Regions from separate parts of the Bacillus stercoris genome, predicted to be linked through region 1. Evidence: a T-box and tRNA genes for the amino acid it is inferred to sense, from the RefSeq annotation. Region 1 holds a T-box; the other holds one or more tRNA genes.
What was found. A T-box is a leader RNA that pairs with one kind of tRNA and senses whether it is charged. The one in region 1 lies ahead of tyrS (tyrosine--tRNA ligase), so its partner is inferred to be a tRNA-Tyr.
Positions count from the first base shown of each region.

Region 2: it has a tRNA-Tyr gene. The T-box ahead of tyrS (tyrosine--tRNA ligase) is inferred to sense a tRNA for this amino acid. The anticodon was not compared.

Region 1 is NZ_CP121861.1:1,357,150-1,365,316, reverse strand. Features, by position in the region: gene hisJ (histidinol-phosphatase HisJ) at 1-591, shown strand, start outside; gene refZ (transcriptional regulator RefZ) at 588-1,211, opposite strand; gene QA442_RS07080 (GAF domain-containing protein) at 1,338-1,829, shown strand; gene QA442_RS07075 (diguanylate cyclase domain-containing protein) at 1,867-3,606, opposite strand; gene rpsD (30S ribosomal protein S4) at 3,901-4,503, shown strand; gene sr7p (small protein SR7P) at 4,525-4,653, opposite strand; gene tyrS (tyrosine--tRNA ligase) at 4,785-6,053, opposite strand; T-box leader at 6,104-6,341, opposite strand; gene acsA (acetate--CoA ligase) at 6,396-8,114, opposite strand.
Region 2 is NZ_CP121861.1:4,165,664-4,173,830, reverse strand. Features, by position in the region: gene QA442_RS21505 (PTS transporter subunit EIIC) at 1-804, opposite strand, end outside; gene QA442_RS21500 (MurR/RpiR family transcriptional regulator) at 831-1,682, opposite strand; gene murQ (N-acetylmuramic acid 6-phosphate etherase) at 1,699-2,613, opposite strand; gene QA442_RS21490 (GNAT family N-acetyltransferase) at 2,723-3,205, opposite strand; gene QA442_RS21485 (2-thiouracil desulfurase family protein) at 3,218-3,673, opposite strand; tRNA gene QA442_RS21480 (tRNA-Glu) at 3,853-3,927, shown strand; tRNA gene QA442_RS21475 (tRNA-Val) at 3,931-4,006, shown strand; tRNA gene QA442_RS21470 (tRNA-Thr) at 4,011-4,083, shown strand; tRNA gene QA442_RS21465 (tRNA-Tyr) at 4,105-4,189, shown strand; tRNA gene QA442_RS21460 (tRNA-Gln) at 4,194-4,265, shown strand; gene sigW (RNA polymerase sigma factor SigW) at 4,495-5,058, shown strand; gene rsiW (anti-sigma-W factor RsiW) at 5,072-5,698, shown strand; gene cdaA (diadenylate cyclase CdaA) at 5,858-6,679, shown strand; gene cdaR (CdaA regulatory protein CdaR) at 6,672-8,114, shown strand; gene glmM (phosphoglucosamine mutase) at 8,133-8,167, shown strand, end outside.

The DNA of each region.
Region 1 (8,167 bases):
GGATTAAAAAAAGAATACGGCGGACAGCTTTCTATCCGGACGGGGCTTGAAGTCGATTATATTGCTGGATTTGAAGATGAAATTACATTATTCCTGGATACATACGGGCCATATTTAGATGACAGCATCTTATCCGTTCATTTTTTGCGCACAGGCTCTTCCTATCTGTGCCTTGATTATGACGAGCATACCTTTAAAGAGCTGATTTCAGCCTGCGGGAGCATTGAAGCTGTATATGAACAATATTACCGGAGTATCTATTCTTCCATTGTAGCATCTCTCGGCGTCTATAAGCCAAAAAGAGTCGGTCACATCACACTCGTCCAAAAATTCATCAAGCTGTTTCCGTACAGCATGTCAGAGCATATTCGCGGTCTCGTTTCTGAGTGTCTGGATGCCATTGAAAAAAACGGAATGGAGCTCGACTTCAATACTTCCGGCTTAAGAAAAATGTACGCTGGCGGTATTTATATCGAGGATTGGATGCTGAATGAAGCGAAGCAAAAGAAGATCCCGCTTGTGTTTGGGTCTGATGCCCATCAAGCGAGAGATGTCGGATATGCGTATGAGGCGTTTTTGGAACGATGCTAATTGGTGAGCGCCACGTCTCCTGTCCGGAAGACGCTTTTGATCCAAATCTTGATCTCTTCAAAATACATTTTATAAAAATACGGCTCGTGCGGCTGCATGTAGAGCACTTCTGAAATATATTGAGGCTGGAGATAGGGCATCATCAAGAGAGATTTTAATTGGAGAATAAAATGAGGCAGCGGCAGTGTTAAATGTTCACGCTGTTTTTCTCCTTTCTCAATGATCAGCTGGAAGATATACTTTTCCTTCATTAAATATGTCGACATAATTTCCCTGATTAACGTGGAGTCAATTGTGACTTCCCGGTAGACAAAACGAGTTAATTGACGATGGTTATGCTGATAGGATAAAATATCGAAAACCAATTGGAGAAGCTGTTCCTGCGTGCTTTGAGAAGAGATATTGCTTGCCGCTGTTTCAAGCGTTTTGCTGTAGCCTTCGTAAAACTCTGAAACTAAGTGTTCCATCAAGCCTCCTTTGCCTTTAAAATAGTAGGAGATGTGCGCAACATTTACATCAGCTGACTTTGCGATTTCACGGACAGATGTGCCAGAAAATCCTTTTTGGTTAAAAAGCATGACAGCAGATTCAATAATTTTGTCTTTGGTGCTTACTTTCATACGGCTCACTCCTTCCTCTTGATATTATTCAAGCAGGAAGCTGCTGTTCCTGTAAGAACTTATCGACAAATGCCGGCAGAAAAGCCGGAACTTTGTTTTATATTATAGAATAAGTGAGGGTTTTCCATGTTCCATGTCGAAAAACAATCTGGAGATAAAGAAAAAGACTATCAGCTTCTGCTAAAACAGCTCGAAGCCATGACCGAAGACGAAACAGATCCAATAGCTAACTATGCAAATGCCTCAGCATTGCTGTATCATTCGCTCCCTGAAGTCAACTGGGCGGGTTTCTATTTTGCCAAAGAAGAGGATGGACAGCTTGTATTAGGTCCGTTCCAAGGCCTGCCGGCATGTGTTCGGATTCCTTTCGGCAGAGGGGTTTGCGGCACAGCGTACACAAACGGAAAAGTGGAGCGTGTGGAGGATGTAAACGCGTTTCCGGGACATATCGCCTGCGATGCAGCGTCTCAATCAGAAATTGTGCTTCCGATTCGTGTAGACGGCAAAATTGTCGGCGTCTTGGATATCGACAGCCCCGTGAAAAACCGTTTCGACGAAATTGATGAAAAATACTTAACTCAATTTGCCGAAAAGCTAGAAAAAGCATTAGAGCAGTAATATTAAAGCCCAAAACTGATATCGTTTTGGGCTTTTTTCATTTTATTGAGTCATGAATCATCAAGCGGTTTTTCCCGTTCCGTTTCGCGCTATAGAGCGCTTCATCAGCCTCATGCACAAGCTCTTTCAGCGACTTTCTTGTTTCTGTCGTCCAGCAGGAGATACCGCAGGAAATGGTTACCTTGGGTTTCGTATTTTTTCTGACCGCATAAACCAGCCGCTCGGTAATCCGTTTCCCCACCGCAACCGGCACATTTGGCAAATAAACCGCCAGCTCCTCGCCTCCCCAGCGGGCACCGACATCATGCTTTCGAATGTTGCTTTTAATCACTGAAGCAACTTGAATTAAAATCTCGTCCCCAGTCTGATGGCCGTACGTATCATTTACATTCTTGAAATTATCAATATCAACAAGAATAAAAACACCCTTTTGGTGGATTTTCATGCTGTATTGAATTTTTTCGTCTAAATACGCCCGTGAATACAGTTCAGTCAGCTGATCTGTTTTTACGAGATGCTCCAAACGGTCGCGAAGCATTGAATTGGTTACAGCGAGTGTCGCGTGATGAATCAGTGCCTGAAACAGCTTGTACATTTCAAATGTAAAAGCGTACAGCTCTTGTTTCAATAAAACCGCAAAGCCTAAAAGACGGTCGTTTTGAATCATCGGGGCAGCCATCAGCGAGCCGTACCCCGCCTGCCCAAAAACAGACTGGCCATTCCCGATGAAAACCCCTTTTTCACCTTCATACAGCTTTTCTTTCAGCTCATTATAAAAGTCTGATGGCTTCTGTTCTTTAAAAAATGCTGTGCTTCCTGGGAGCAATGCTAGATTTTCAAAATGGTCGATATGAAAAAATCCCACTTCTTCTGCCTGAAACGATTCTGCCATTCTCACAGCCAGATCATTCATTGTATCAGTCAGTGTCAGCCGCTGATTCAAGCGGCGTGATGTTTCATTGATCAATTCCAAATTTGCGATGCTTGCTTTGGATTGTTCGTAGAGCTGGGCATTTTCAAACGCTTTTCCCGCCGCGTTTGCTAACAGCGACATTTCATCAAGGCAGGCATCAGTAAGAAAGCTGTCACCCGTTCCCTCAGCCTTCAACACCCCGTATGTGCCCTGCTGTCCTTTGATCGGAATATAGGCGACAGATTCATTTTTCCGCAAAATGTCTCCGGACAAATACACTTTGAGCGCAAAGGAATCGGATTTTTCCCCTTCCATATACAGCTCTTTTGCAGGAACCCCTAAACATTGGTCTTGATCGTGCGATATAAATAAAGAAAACTCAAAAAGAGAAAATGTGCTTGTCAAGCTTTCTAAAAGCTGCTTCAGCACATCTGTCTGATCAAGCAGTGAATGGAACAGCTCTGTCATTTTGTATATTTTTTTTTGGTAGATCGTTTTGTTATAGAGTGTTTCTTGTTTCATCGACTGGTTTAAAAATGAAGCAACTACATCCGGAAGCCCTTCAGGAATCTCTTCATCCTGCCTGCATGCAAGATGGAAACGCCTGCCGGAGCCGTCCTCAATCAGATAAGATGAAGCGTTTATTTTTGAAACGGAAAAACGGACTTCACCATCTGCCAGTTTTGTCACAAAGTCTGATGATGACGGTGTAAGCGAAACACAAAAGGTTGAAAAATAGGTTTGAATAGCCGAAGTCAGCCATATGAAAGAGTCGGTGAATGTGACTTTTTCCGATTTGGTTAATAAAAAATCGAGCATATGATAATGAAAGGCGGATAATTGATCTTTAGTTTGTTCTACCATGTTTTTATCACCTAAAAGTTTACCACTAATTTTTGTTTATTATATCATAAACGGTGAAGCAATAATGGAGGAATGGTTGACTTCAAAACAAATAAATTATATAATGACCTTTGTGTGAAATATTGCAGCCTTTTTGTTCAGCTTCTATGTTTTCATTTTGTTCCTTATCCATAAGGTGTATCGTGTAACTCTCTGCTGCTGGAGCGAGGATACATGAAAACAAAATGTGCATGGTCGAATAGAGCAGACGGTTTTTATTTTCCACAAAAATAAAACCAAAGGAGGAGTCACATTATGGCTCGCTATACAGGTCCATCTTGGAAACTGTCCCGCCGTCTAGGAATCTCTCTTAGCGGTACAGGAAAAGAATTAGAAAAACGCCCTTACGCTCCAGGTCCACACGGCCCAGGACAACGTAAAAAATTATCAGAATACGGTTTGCAATTGCAAGAAAAGCAAAAGCTTCGTCACATGTACGGTGTAAACGAACGCCAATTCCGCACTTTGTTTGACAAAGCTGGCAAACTAGCTGGTAAACACGGTGAAAACTTCATGGTTCTTTTAGATTCTCGTCTTGATAACGTTGTGTACAAGCTAGGTTTAGCACGTACTCGCCGTCAAGCTCGCCAATTGGTTAACCACGGTCACATTCTTGTAGACGGAAGCCGCGTTGACATCCCGTCTTACCAAGTAAAGCCTGGTCAAACAATCGGTGTTCGCGAAAAATCAAGAAACCTTTCTATCATCAAAGAATCTGTTGAAGTGAACAACTTCGTTCCTGAATACCTTACTTTCGACGCTGAAAAGCTTGAAGGTACTTTCACTCGTCTTCCTGAGCGTTCTGAACTTGCTCCGGAAATTAACGAAGCGCTTATCGTTGAGTTCTACTCTCGTTAATCGTTTTAAAAACCCCTGCCGCTATGCGGTTGGGGTTTTTTTATCGTCTGTTTCGTCTTTCGCCTCTTGCTGGCCAACACTATCTTGCGCCTGCCGCTCCCAATAATCCCGCTGTATCCGTTCTTTAGCAATCGTGCACATGAGATTCACGCTTTAGCGCTCCTTTCTTTTAAAAGGTGATGTGGTTGATCGTGTTTGCCCTATCTAATATACTCTTTTCCTTTCATTCCTATGCGGTAAACAAAAAGATCCTTTGCCTTCAGTGGCAAAGGATCTTTTTCTTATTTATATGTCACAAGGAAGTATTTTTTCTTCCCGCGGCGCAGAACAGTAAATTGATTTTCGATGCGGTCTTCAGCCGATAGGGTATAATTTATTTCTGTCTGGCGTTCGCCGTTAATGTAAACAGCTCCGTTTTGGATGTCTTCACGCGCTTGACGTTTAGAAGGAGATAATTTAGATTGCACCAACACATCTACAAGTGAAAGCTCTTGGCTGCTGTCAACTTCCATAGAAGGAACATCTTTAAAGCCTACCTTTACGTCTTGAGCGGAAAGCTCTTTAATATTGCCGCTGAACAGCGCTTGGGAGATGTTGATGGCTTGCTCCAGCGCCTCGCGTCCGTGAACAAGCGATGTCACTTCTTCTGCCAGGCGTTTTTGCGCTTCACGTTTTTCCGGCGCTGTTTCTGTTTTTTCAGCGTATGCTTCAATTTCCTCTTTTGATAGGAACGTAAAGTATTTCAAGTATTTGATAACATCACGGTCATCTGTGTTGATCCAGAATTGATAGAATTCATATGGTGATGTTTTTTCCTTATCAAGCCAGATCGCGCCGCCTTCCGTTTTTCCGAACTTCGTGCCGTCTGCTTTTGTGACAAGCGGAATCGTAAGGCCGAACGCTTTTGCTCCTTCTTCTTCTGATTTTCTGATCAGTTCAAGACCCGCTGTGATGTTGCCCCACTGATCGCTACCGCCGATTTGCAGTTTACAGTTTTTGTCTCTGTAAAGATTTAAGAAATCATAAGATTGAAGAATCATGTAGCTGAATTCCGTATACGAGATGCCGGATTCGATTCTTGAGCTGACCGTGTCTTTTGCCAGCATGTAATTGATGCCGAAATTTTTACCGACATCACGAAGGAAATCGATCACATTCATTTTGCCGATCCAGTCAAAGTTGTTTGCGATGACAGCTGGGTTTTCTGCTGCGTCAAAATCTAGAAATCTGGACAGCTGGTTTTTGATTTTTTGGGACCATTCGGAAACGATGTCAGCAGTGTTTAAAGTACGCTCTGCTTTTTTTCCGCTTGGATCACCTATGAGGCCCGTAGCGCCGCCCACAAGTGCAATCGGATGATGCCCTGCAAGCTGAAAACGGCGAAGTGTTAAAATAGGCAGCAAGTGTCCGATATGCAAGCTGTCTGCTGTCGGATCAAAACCTGAGTACAAGCGGATCTTTTCTTCATTCAGCTGTTTATTTAATCCCTCTTCATCTGTCATTTGCTGAATCAATCCGCGGAAGGATAAATCTTCAAGTAAGTTTGTCATAAGATAAAGCTCCTTTTTTGATTAAAATAAAAAACGCCCCTTCGTTTACACGAAGGGACGATTGATTATCGCGGTACCACCCTACTAATAAGAGAATGCAAAACATTCGTCTTATCACTTTGCCTGATAACGGATCAGGTCCGTTCTTTCACTACTGAAAGCCTGGCCGGCTTTGTTTGCAAAAGCGGTTCATGAGTGTATTCGATATATCCGTCTGTGCTGATTTTCACCGGCCATCAGCTCTCTGGAACGTAAGGATATTCTACTTGTCTCAATCTTTACCTTTTCATATGAAGCTATATCATTTTTAACATAAATAAAATCCCGTGTCAACGCCGCCTTTTAATCCTCCATCGTTGACAGATCACCGGCTGGGAGATTAAGCTCCCATGCCTTCAGCACGCGTCTCATGATCTTTCCGCTTCGGGTTTTCGGAAGCTTATCTTTAAATTCAATCTCACGCGGAGCCGCATGGGCTGCAAGACCCTGCTTTACAAATAGGCGGATCTCTTCTTTCAGTTTGTCAGACGGCTCAAATCCTTCCCTGAGTGCAATAAAGGCTTTAATGATTTCTCCCCGTACCGGATCAGGCTTTCCGATTACACCTGCTTCTGCAATAGCCGGGTGTTCGACAAGCTTGCTCTCCACTTCAAATGGGCCTACGCGCTCACCGGAGGTCATGATGACGTCATCTACTCTGCCTTGGAACCAGAAGTATCCTTCTTCATCCATGTAAGCAGAATCACCAGACACATACCAGCCGCCCGGCATGAAATACGATTCATACTTTTCAGGGTTATTCCAAATGGTATGCATCATGGAAGGCCAGCCCTTTTTGATAGCGAGATTGCCCATTCGGTATGGCGGAAGCTCATTTCCTTGATTGTCAACGATCGCAGCCTCCACTCCCGGAATCGGCTTACCCATCGAACCGGGTTTAATATCCATGCAAGGATAATTGCAGATGAGCTGACTGCCCGTTTCGGTCATCCACCATGTATCATGGATTCGTTTGTTAAAAACTTTGTGTCCCCATCTGATGACCTCCGGATTTAGCGGCTCACCAACACTGAGTACATGCCGGAGTGAGGTTAGATCATATTTCGCAGCCATTTCATCTCCCGCTCCCATCAGCATCCGAAAAGCGGTCGGCGCGCTGTACCAGACATTGACGCCAAGCTGTTCAATCGTTCCATACCAGCTTTCCGGGCTGAAACGTCCGCCGACGATGACATTTGTCACCCCGTTCAGCCACGGTGCAAAAATGCCGTATACCGTACCTGTCACCCAGCCTGGATCAGCTGTGCACCAATAAATGTCTTCTTCCTTTAAATCAAGGACCCACTTTCCTGTTTGGTATTGCTGAATCATCGCTTCATGGACATGCAGTACGCCCTTTGGCGTTCCAGTGGAACCTGATGTATAGTGAAGCAGAAAACCATCTTTTTTATCCATCCATTCGATATCCAGTCTTGTGCTCTCCTGTTTCGCTGCTTCATCATAATTGATGAGGTTTGTGCCGTTCTCAGCCTCTCCGCCGACTACGAATATATGCTGCAAGTGAGGCAGTTTGTCTGCCGGTATCCTCTCCAGCAGCTCAGGCGTTGTGACAACAACCTTTGCCTCACTGTTTTCAAGCCGGTCCTTCACCGCTCCCTCCATAAATGCTTCGAACAGCGGCCCGGCGATGGCGCCAATTTTGATAGCGCCAAGCATAATAAAATAAAGCTCGGGTGATCTCGGCATAAAAATAAAAACGCGGTCCCCTTTTTCCACATTTCCATACCGTCTCAGCACATTCCCGGCTCTGTTTGATTCTTCCTTCATTTCTTTAAATGTGTATTTTTCATCCCGTTTTGCGTCTTTATAATAAAGTGCTACTTTGTTTTTTCGAAACGATTCGGCATGGCGGTCAATCGCTTCATACGCCGCATTCAGTTTCCCTGTCTCATGCCAAGAGAAATGTTTCTCTGCCTCGGCCCAATCAAAATGCCGGTACGTTTCTTCATAGTTTTTTAAGTTATGATCCCCCTCTATTGCTGGTAACGCTTTCAAATTCATGCCCAAACATCCCCCTTTGCTGAAGTTGTCACAATTATTATAGTATAAATTCA
Region 2 (8,167 bases), 1.5 Mb from region 1:
TCCGCCTAAAGGCATGAATACGACATACGTTACGATTCCGGTGATTAACAGTGAAACGGTGGGTGTGACAATGATATCGAGTGATTGAGGAATAAAGCGGCGAATAAATTGTTCGGTGTAAGCAATGAATATAGCAGCGAAAAGGACTCCGATCAGGCCTCCCCTGCCCGGAAGAAGCTCTTCTCCAAATAAACTGATCTTTGCGATCTCCGGATTGATAATCAAGATCCCGGCCAAAGCCCCAAGAGCGGGTGTCCCGCCAAATTCTTTTGAAGCGTTGATACCCACAAGAATGCCGAGATAAGTGAACAGCCCTGATCCGATGATTGTCAGGATAACAGCAATTTGTGATTCTGCAGAGAGCCAGCCGGCTTGAATACTTGCTTTGGTAATCCCGGTAATTAAACCGGAAGCGACAAGAGCCGGAATAAGAGGGATAAAAATGCTGGCGATTTTACGTAAGAAAAGTTTAAAAGGAGTGGCGTTCTTTCGATTGATATCGGCTTTCTTTTTGGCGGCTGCTTCATTCACATCGACACCTTCTTCAGCTGAGACGAGCTTGGAGAAAGCCGTTGTGACATGATTGACGACTCCTGTACCGAGGATGATTTGTAAGGTTTCAGCCTCAACGACCCCCAATACTCCGTCAAGCGCTCTTAAAGCCTGAGCATCTGCTTTGTTTTCATCGTAAGGTGTAATGCGCAGCCTTGTCATGCAATGCGTAAATGAGGATATATTGGATTTCCCCCCGCATAACTCGAGGATTTTCTTTGCGAGTTGATGGTAGTTATTTTCTTTGCTCATTAAAAACCCCTCCCCTTCAAGATGCTTTATTTTTTTCTCATAGATTGTATGGCTTCTCTTGTTTTATCGATATAGCTGGTTGTTTCTTCATATTGCTCAGCCGCCATGCCTAAAAACAATACATCTATCATAAAAAGCTGGGCGAGACGGGAGGAAGTGGCTGCACTTCGAATCAAGGCTTCGTTGGAATGGGCTGTATACAATGGGACGTCAGCCAGTGCGGAGACGGATGTCTGACTGAATTGTGTGAGGCTGATCGTTGTGATGCCTTTTTTCTTAGCCATGGCAAGCAGTTCAATGATTTCCTGCGTCTCTCCTGAGAACGAAATGGCGAATACGATGTCGTCTTTATCTGCATTTGCGATTAAAGATGCCACAAGATGAGTGTCTGTAAACGCGGTTGCTTGTTTATGAATGCGAAGCCACTTTTGCTGAGCGTCCTTGGCGACAATGCCGGAAGCCCCGACGCCGATAAAATGCACAGTGTGAGCTTTGAGAAGCAGAGAAACCGCTTGTTCCAGTTCTTTGTAGTCCATCAGGTCTGAAGTATCCTGAATGGCTTGAATGGCATTGCCGGCCGCTTTTTCGGAAATAGAGGGCAGCGGCTCGTGGGGAACAATATCACGGTAGCCCTGAAACGTAGGCTTTGCCAGATCGCCCGCTACTCTCATTTTTAAATCTTGAAATCCCTTTAATCCGAGTGATTTGCAGAGCCTGATGACGGCAGCGTCACTTGAATTGGCTAAGGTGCTGATTTCGCTGACGGTGCTTTCGATTGCTTTGTGTGGATGGGTTAGGATATAATCTGCAAGTTTACGCTCGGATGGAGGGAGTTTATGCTTCATTGATTGGATGATCGCTAAACCGCCTGTTGCCATTCTAGTTCTCTCCTTATCATGAATGGTAATTTTCGATTGCTTTATCAATGAAACCGTTTGCTTCATCGAGTAATGTCTTTGCTTGTTTCTGATCTGTGCTGGTTTTGAGCATAACGATTGCTGTTTTGACGTGATGATCGGCTTGTTCCAGGGTTTTCCTGGCTGTTTCGTATGAAACGTTTGTAAGGATTTGGATGATGCTGATGGCGCGTTCTTTTAGTTTTTTGTTGCTGACGTTGACGTCTACCATCAAGTTTTCGTAGACCTTGCCGATTTTTACCATTACAGCGGTAGATATCATGTTTAGAATCATTTTATGAGCGGTTGCAGCTTTCATACGTGTTGATCCTGTAATGGCCTCAGGTCCGACGACAACCTCAATGCTGTGGTCCGCATCCTTGCTGATGACGGAATTTTCATTGCAAGTAAGGGCGATGGTGTGCGCTCCGACTTCGCGGGCGTATCTTAGGGCGCCTGCGGCGTAAGGTGTACGGCCGCTTGCTGCGATGGCAATGACGGTGTCATTTGACGTGAGCTGTATGTTTCTTAAATCCTCAGCTCCTGCTTTTTCACTGTCTTCAATGCCCTCTGCTGCCTGTAAAAAGGCTTCGGGGCCTCCAGCCATGATTCCGATGACCTGATCAGGACTTACGCTGTAAGTGGGAGGACATTCAACAGCATCCATGATGCCGAGTCTGCCGCTTGTGCCTGCGCCTGTATATATGAGCCGGCCTCCATGTTGAAATGAATCATACGCGCAGTCTACAGCTGTTTTGATGTCGGGGAGAACCTCCTGAACGGCTGCAGCGACTTTCATATCTTCGTTGTTGATCATTTTGAGGATGCCGAGAGTGTTTGCTTTGTGGATTTCAACCGTTTGGCTATTGCGTGATTCCGTTGTAAGATGATGAAGGTTTAGTGATTCTGACATGAGGATGCCCCCTGTTTTAAAATGATATATCTCAATATTCAGTATATTCATTTCTGTTATGATATTTCAACTATGTTTTTACATTTTTGAAATTTTATTTCACTCAAGACTATAAGAAATGATGAAGGATCAACTGTTCTCCAAGCGGCCCGATTCTTCGCCGTCCTTTATCAAGGAACCCGCATTTCATATAAAGGTGTTTTGCGCGTATGTTCAGATGATTGACGGCCAAGATGATTTCGTCGCACCATGGAAAGTATCCGCTCACAAAAGAGGGAAGCAAAAGCATGGCTTTTTTCGCGTACCCTTTTCCGTGATGCACAGCGTTTAAAGACAGGGAGCTGAGCAGTAAAGCAAATGGATTGTTAGAATAGCAAGCTAGCGTTTCTTTTGATGCATGTAAAATGAAAAAACCGACTGGAAGGTCGTCTTTTAAGATGACAACCGGGTAGCGGTCCTGTATGCCCAGAGCCTGAGACAGCACCTCTTTTGGAAGGGAGGTGAAGCGTTTGTCATCGTTGGTGAGCGTGAATGATTGAAGCTCGGGCAAGTGTTCAGGCTTATAGAAGGATAAAGAAATGTCTTGAGTCATGGGGTGGCCTCCTTACAATATGTCGTCTAGCTGATTTTCTGAAATGACGCGGTAGCCCGCTTGTTTTAGCAGTGCGGCGGTTACTCCGCTGCCGGGGATTTTTTTGCCAGAGAATGTGCCGTTATAGATAAAGCCGCTTCCGCAAGATGGACTGTTTTCTTTTAATATGACGGCAGTGGCGTTGATTTCTTTTGCGTAAGCCAATGTTTTCGCGGCACCTTCCATATATAGCTCTGTGACATCTTCTCCTGAAGCTGTCACGATTTTTGCGGTTCCATTGAGGACATCCTCGCCGGTGCCTCCTATGATTTCTGCGGGTTCACGGGGGGTTGAAAAGCCGCCAAGAAGTTCAGGGCAAGCCATGACTGCTCTATTTTTAGCGACGAGTTTTCTGATTTTCTCAGACGCTGCGTGAGAGCCGTTATATCTGCACTCAATGCCTCCAAGGCAGGAACTGACTAGAATCATATTGGTTTCTCCTCTCTTGCTTTGCTTGTCTCTATCATAAAATAAATGACTTTAGTTGGGAGGCTTTTTCAGTTAAAAAAGGAGTTAAAAAGTTTGAAAATAAAAAATTTAATTTTTCTCTTTACAAACAGGGGGTGACCTGTATATAATAACTTTTGTCAGCTCGACGAGAACACAACGGCCCGTTGGTCAAGCGGTTAAGACACCGCCCTTTCACGGCGGTAACACGGGTTCGAATCCCGTACGGGTCACCATTTGGAGGATTAGCTCAGCTGGGAGAGCATCTGCCTTACAAGCAGAGGGTCGGCGGTTCGAGCCCGTCATCCTCCACCATCTTGCCGGTGTAGCTCAATTGGTAGAGCAACTGACTTGTAATCAGTAGGTTGGGGGTTCAAGTCCTCTTGCCGGCACTGTTTTTCTAAATTTAATGTGGAGGGGTAGCGAAGTGGCTAAACGCGGCGGACTGTAAATCCGCTCCCTCAGGGTTCGGCAGTTCGAATCTGCCCCCCTCCACCATTATTGGGCTATAGCCAAGCGGTAAGGCAACGGACTTTGACTCCGTCATGCGTTGGTTCGAATCCAGCTAGCCCAGTCACAGACACCTTTGACCAAAAGGTGTCTTTTTTCTTTTTTAAAATTCATTCCAACTTCTAACTGTTCAGTCTGTATAATAATTTTAAAAATATGTTAAGGTAGTTTATTCACGAATTACCATCTACACCCTGCCAAAAATTTGATAAACTTATTTTATAAAAAAATTGAAACCTTTTGAAACGAAGCTCGTATACATACAGACCGGTGAAGGCAGAGGTTAGATAAATATGGAAATGATGATTAAAAAAAGAATTAAACAAGTCAAAAAAGGCGACCAGGATGCATTTGCGGACATCGTAGATATTTACAAAGATAAAATTTATCAGCTTTGCTACCGTATGCTTGGCAATGTGCATGAGGCGGAGGATATTGCACAGGAGGCTTTCATCAGAGCGTACGTTAATATCGACAGTTTTGATATTAACCGGAAATTTTCAACTTGGCTTTATCGAATCGCGACCAATTTGACCATTGACCGCATTCGCAAAAAGAAGCCGGATTATTACCTCGATGCAGAGGTGGCTGGTACGGAAGGCTTGACCATGTATTCTCAAATCGCCGCAGATGGTGTTTTGCCTGAAGATGCAGTTGTGTCGCTGGAGCTCTCAAACACGATTCAGCAGAAAATTTTAAAGCTTCCTGACAAATACAGAACAGTCATCGTATTAAAGTATATTGACGAACTCTCATTAATTGAAATCGGGGAGATTCTAAACATTCCTGTGGGGACTGTGAAAACGCGGATTCACAGAGGCAGAGAGGCTCTTAGAAAACAATTAAGGGATCTTTAAGTGGGGTGATGAAATGAGCTGTCCTGAACAAATTGTGCAGCTTATGCATATGCATCTTGATGGAGATATCCTTCCAAAAGATGAACACGTATTAAATGAACATCTGGAGACATGCGAGACATGCAGAAAGCATTTTTACGAGATGGAGAAATCTATAGCGCTCGTACGGAGCACATCGCATGTCGAAGCCCCCGCGGATTTTACCGCTAATGTCATGGCAAAATTGCCTAAGGAGAAGAAAAGAGCTTCTGTGAAAAGATGGTTCAGAAGCCATCCCGTTATCGCAGCTGCTGCGGTATTCATCATTTTGATGGGCGGAGGTTTTTTTAACAGCTGGCATAATGACCACAATTTCAGCGTGTCCAAGCAGCCGAATCTTGTGGTTCATAACCATACTGTGACCGTGCCGGAAGGTGAGACGGTTAAAGGTGATGTCACTGTCAAAAACGGCAAGCTGATTATTAAAGGCAAAATAGACGGGGATGTAACCGTCGTGAACGGCGAAAAGTATATGGCCTCTGCTGGACAAGTCACCGGTCAAATTGAAGAAATCAATCAATTATTCGACTGGACATGGTACAAGATGAAGTCTGCGGGGAAAAGTGTACTCAATGCATTCAATCCGAACGGAGAAGAGTAAAGCGCGTTAGCCGCTTTGCTCTTTTTTTGCGGGCTGAGCGGCTGGCTCATTTCACTTGCTAAATCGATATGTGGTATAATGGGCTCGCTATGTAAAGTACATATGCGTAACACGTAAAACACAAAATACGAAATGACTGAAATCTTGGAGGACGAGGAAATGGCTTTTGAGGATATCCCTTTTTTGCAGTACCTCGGCAATGCCGTTGATATTCTCCTTGTTTGGTATGTGATATATAAATTGATTATGGTGATACGCGGCACGAAAGCGGTTCAGCTGTTAAAAGGAATTGTAGTCATCGTGCTTGTTCGTATGGCCAGCCAATATTTGGGCCTCAGCACACTTCAGTGGCTGATGGACCAAGCGATAACATGGGGATTTTTAGCAATTATTATTATCTTTCAGCCTGAGCTGAGAAGAGCGCTTGAACAGCTAGGCCGCGGCCGCTTTTTTTCAAGGAGCGGCACGCCTGTAGAAGAAGCGCAGCAGAAAACGATTGAGGCCATCACAAAAGCGATCAATTATATGGCGAAACGCCGTATAGGCGCCCTGCTGACCATTGAGCGGGATACTGGAATGGGGGATTATATTGAGACCGGCATACCACTGAATGCCAAAGTCAGCTCTGAGCTGCTGATTAATATTTTTATCCCAAACACCCCGCTTCATGACGGTGCGGTGATTATGAAGAATAATGAAATTGCCGCGGCCGCCTGTTATTTGCCGCTTTCTGAAAGCCCGTTTATTTCAAAAGAATTGGGCACGCGGCACAGAGCGGCTGTCGGCATCAGTGAGGTAACAGACAGTTTGACGATTATTGTGTCTGAAGAGACCGGCGGCGTCAGTGTGGCAAAGAACGGCGACCTTCACAGAGAGCTGACAGAAGAAGCGCTGAAAGAAATGCTTGAAGCCGAGTTTAAGAAAAACACCAGAGACACTTCTTCTATCCGCTGGTATTGGAGGGGCAAGAAAAATGGATAAATTCTTAAACAACCGCTGGGCTGTGAAAATCATTGCTCTGCTTTTCGCGCTCTTGCTTTATGTGGCGGTTAACAGCAACCAAGCACCGACTCCGAAAAAACCGGGTGAATCTTTCTTTCCGACATCAACAACTGATGAAGCAACTCTGACCGATATTCCGGTTAAAGCGTATTATGATGATGAAAATTACGTCGTGACAGGTGTTCCGCAAACGGTTAATGTCACGATAAAAGGCTCGACAAGTGCCGTGAAAAAGGCTAGGCAGACCAAGAACTTTGAAATATACGCCGATATGGAACATTTGAAAACCGGCACACATAAGGTTGAGCTTAAGGCCAAAAATGTGTCGGATGGGCTGACAATCTCAATTAATCCGTCTGTTACGACAGTGACCATACAGGAACGGACGACCAAAAGCTTTCCTGTAGAGGTGGAGTACTACAATAAAAGCAAGATGAAAAAAGGCTATTCTCCGGAGCAGCCGATTGTCAGTCCGAAAAATGTGCAGATTACCGGATCTAAAAATGTGATCGATAATATTTCTCTTGTCAAAGCTTCAGTGAATTTGGAAAACGCAGATGAGACGATTGAAAAGGAAGCGAAAGTGACTGTCTATGATAAAGACGGAAACGCGCTTCCTGTCGACGTTGAGCCCTCGGTCATCAAGATTACCGTTCCGGTGACAAGCCCAAGTAAAAAAGTGCCCTTTAAAATTGAACGGACAGGAAGCCTTCCTGACGGTGTCAGCATAGCGAAAATTGAATCCAGCCCCAGTGAGGTAACGGTTTACGGCTCACAGGATGTGTTGGATTCTCTTGAATTTATTGATGGCGTCAGCTTAGATTTAAGCAAAATTAACAAGGATTCCGATATCGAGGCAGATATTCCGCTTCCTGACGGCGTCAAAAAAATCTCGCCGTCAAAGGTGACTTTGCATATAGAAGTCGATAGTGAAGCGGATCAGAAGTTTGAGAATGTCTCTATCAAGACTGTAGGGCTGAGCAGTTCACAAAACATTGAATTTCTTGATCCTGAATCACAAGCGATAGACATAACGGCTAAAGGCTCTCCTGCGAATATAAAAAAACTGAAAAAATCGGATATCGAATTGTATGTGAATGTTTCAGATTTAGAGGACGGGGAGCATAGCGTGAAGCTTGAAGTAAACGGACCTCAGAATGTAACCTGGTCCTTGGGGCAGAAAAACGCCAAAATCAAGCTGACATCCAAAAAAAGCAATACATCAACGAATGATAACAGCAGCAATACATCAGGAAATCAGGATGACACAGACAAACAAACAAATGATCAAAAGAACAATCAGCAAGAAGATACAAAGAACACTGATAAAAACAGCAACGATCAAAACCAAGACGAAAACCAAGATCAGGATGAGGATGAATCCACTGCGGATTCACAATCCTCATCGGAATAAAAAAGGAGCGATTACAAAATGGGCAAGTATTTTGGAACAGACGGTGTAAGAGG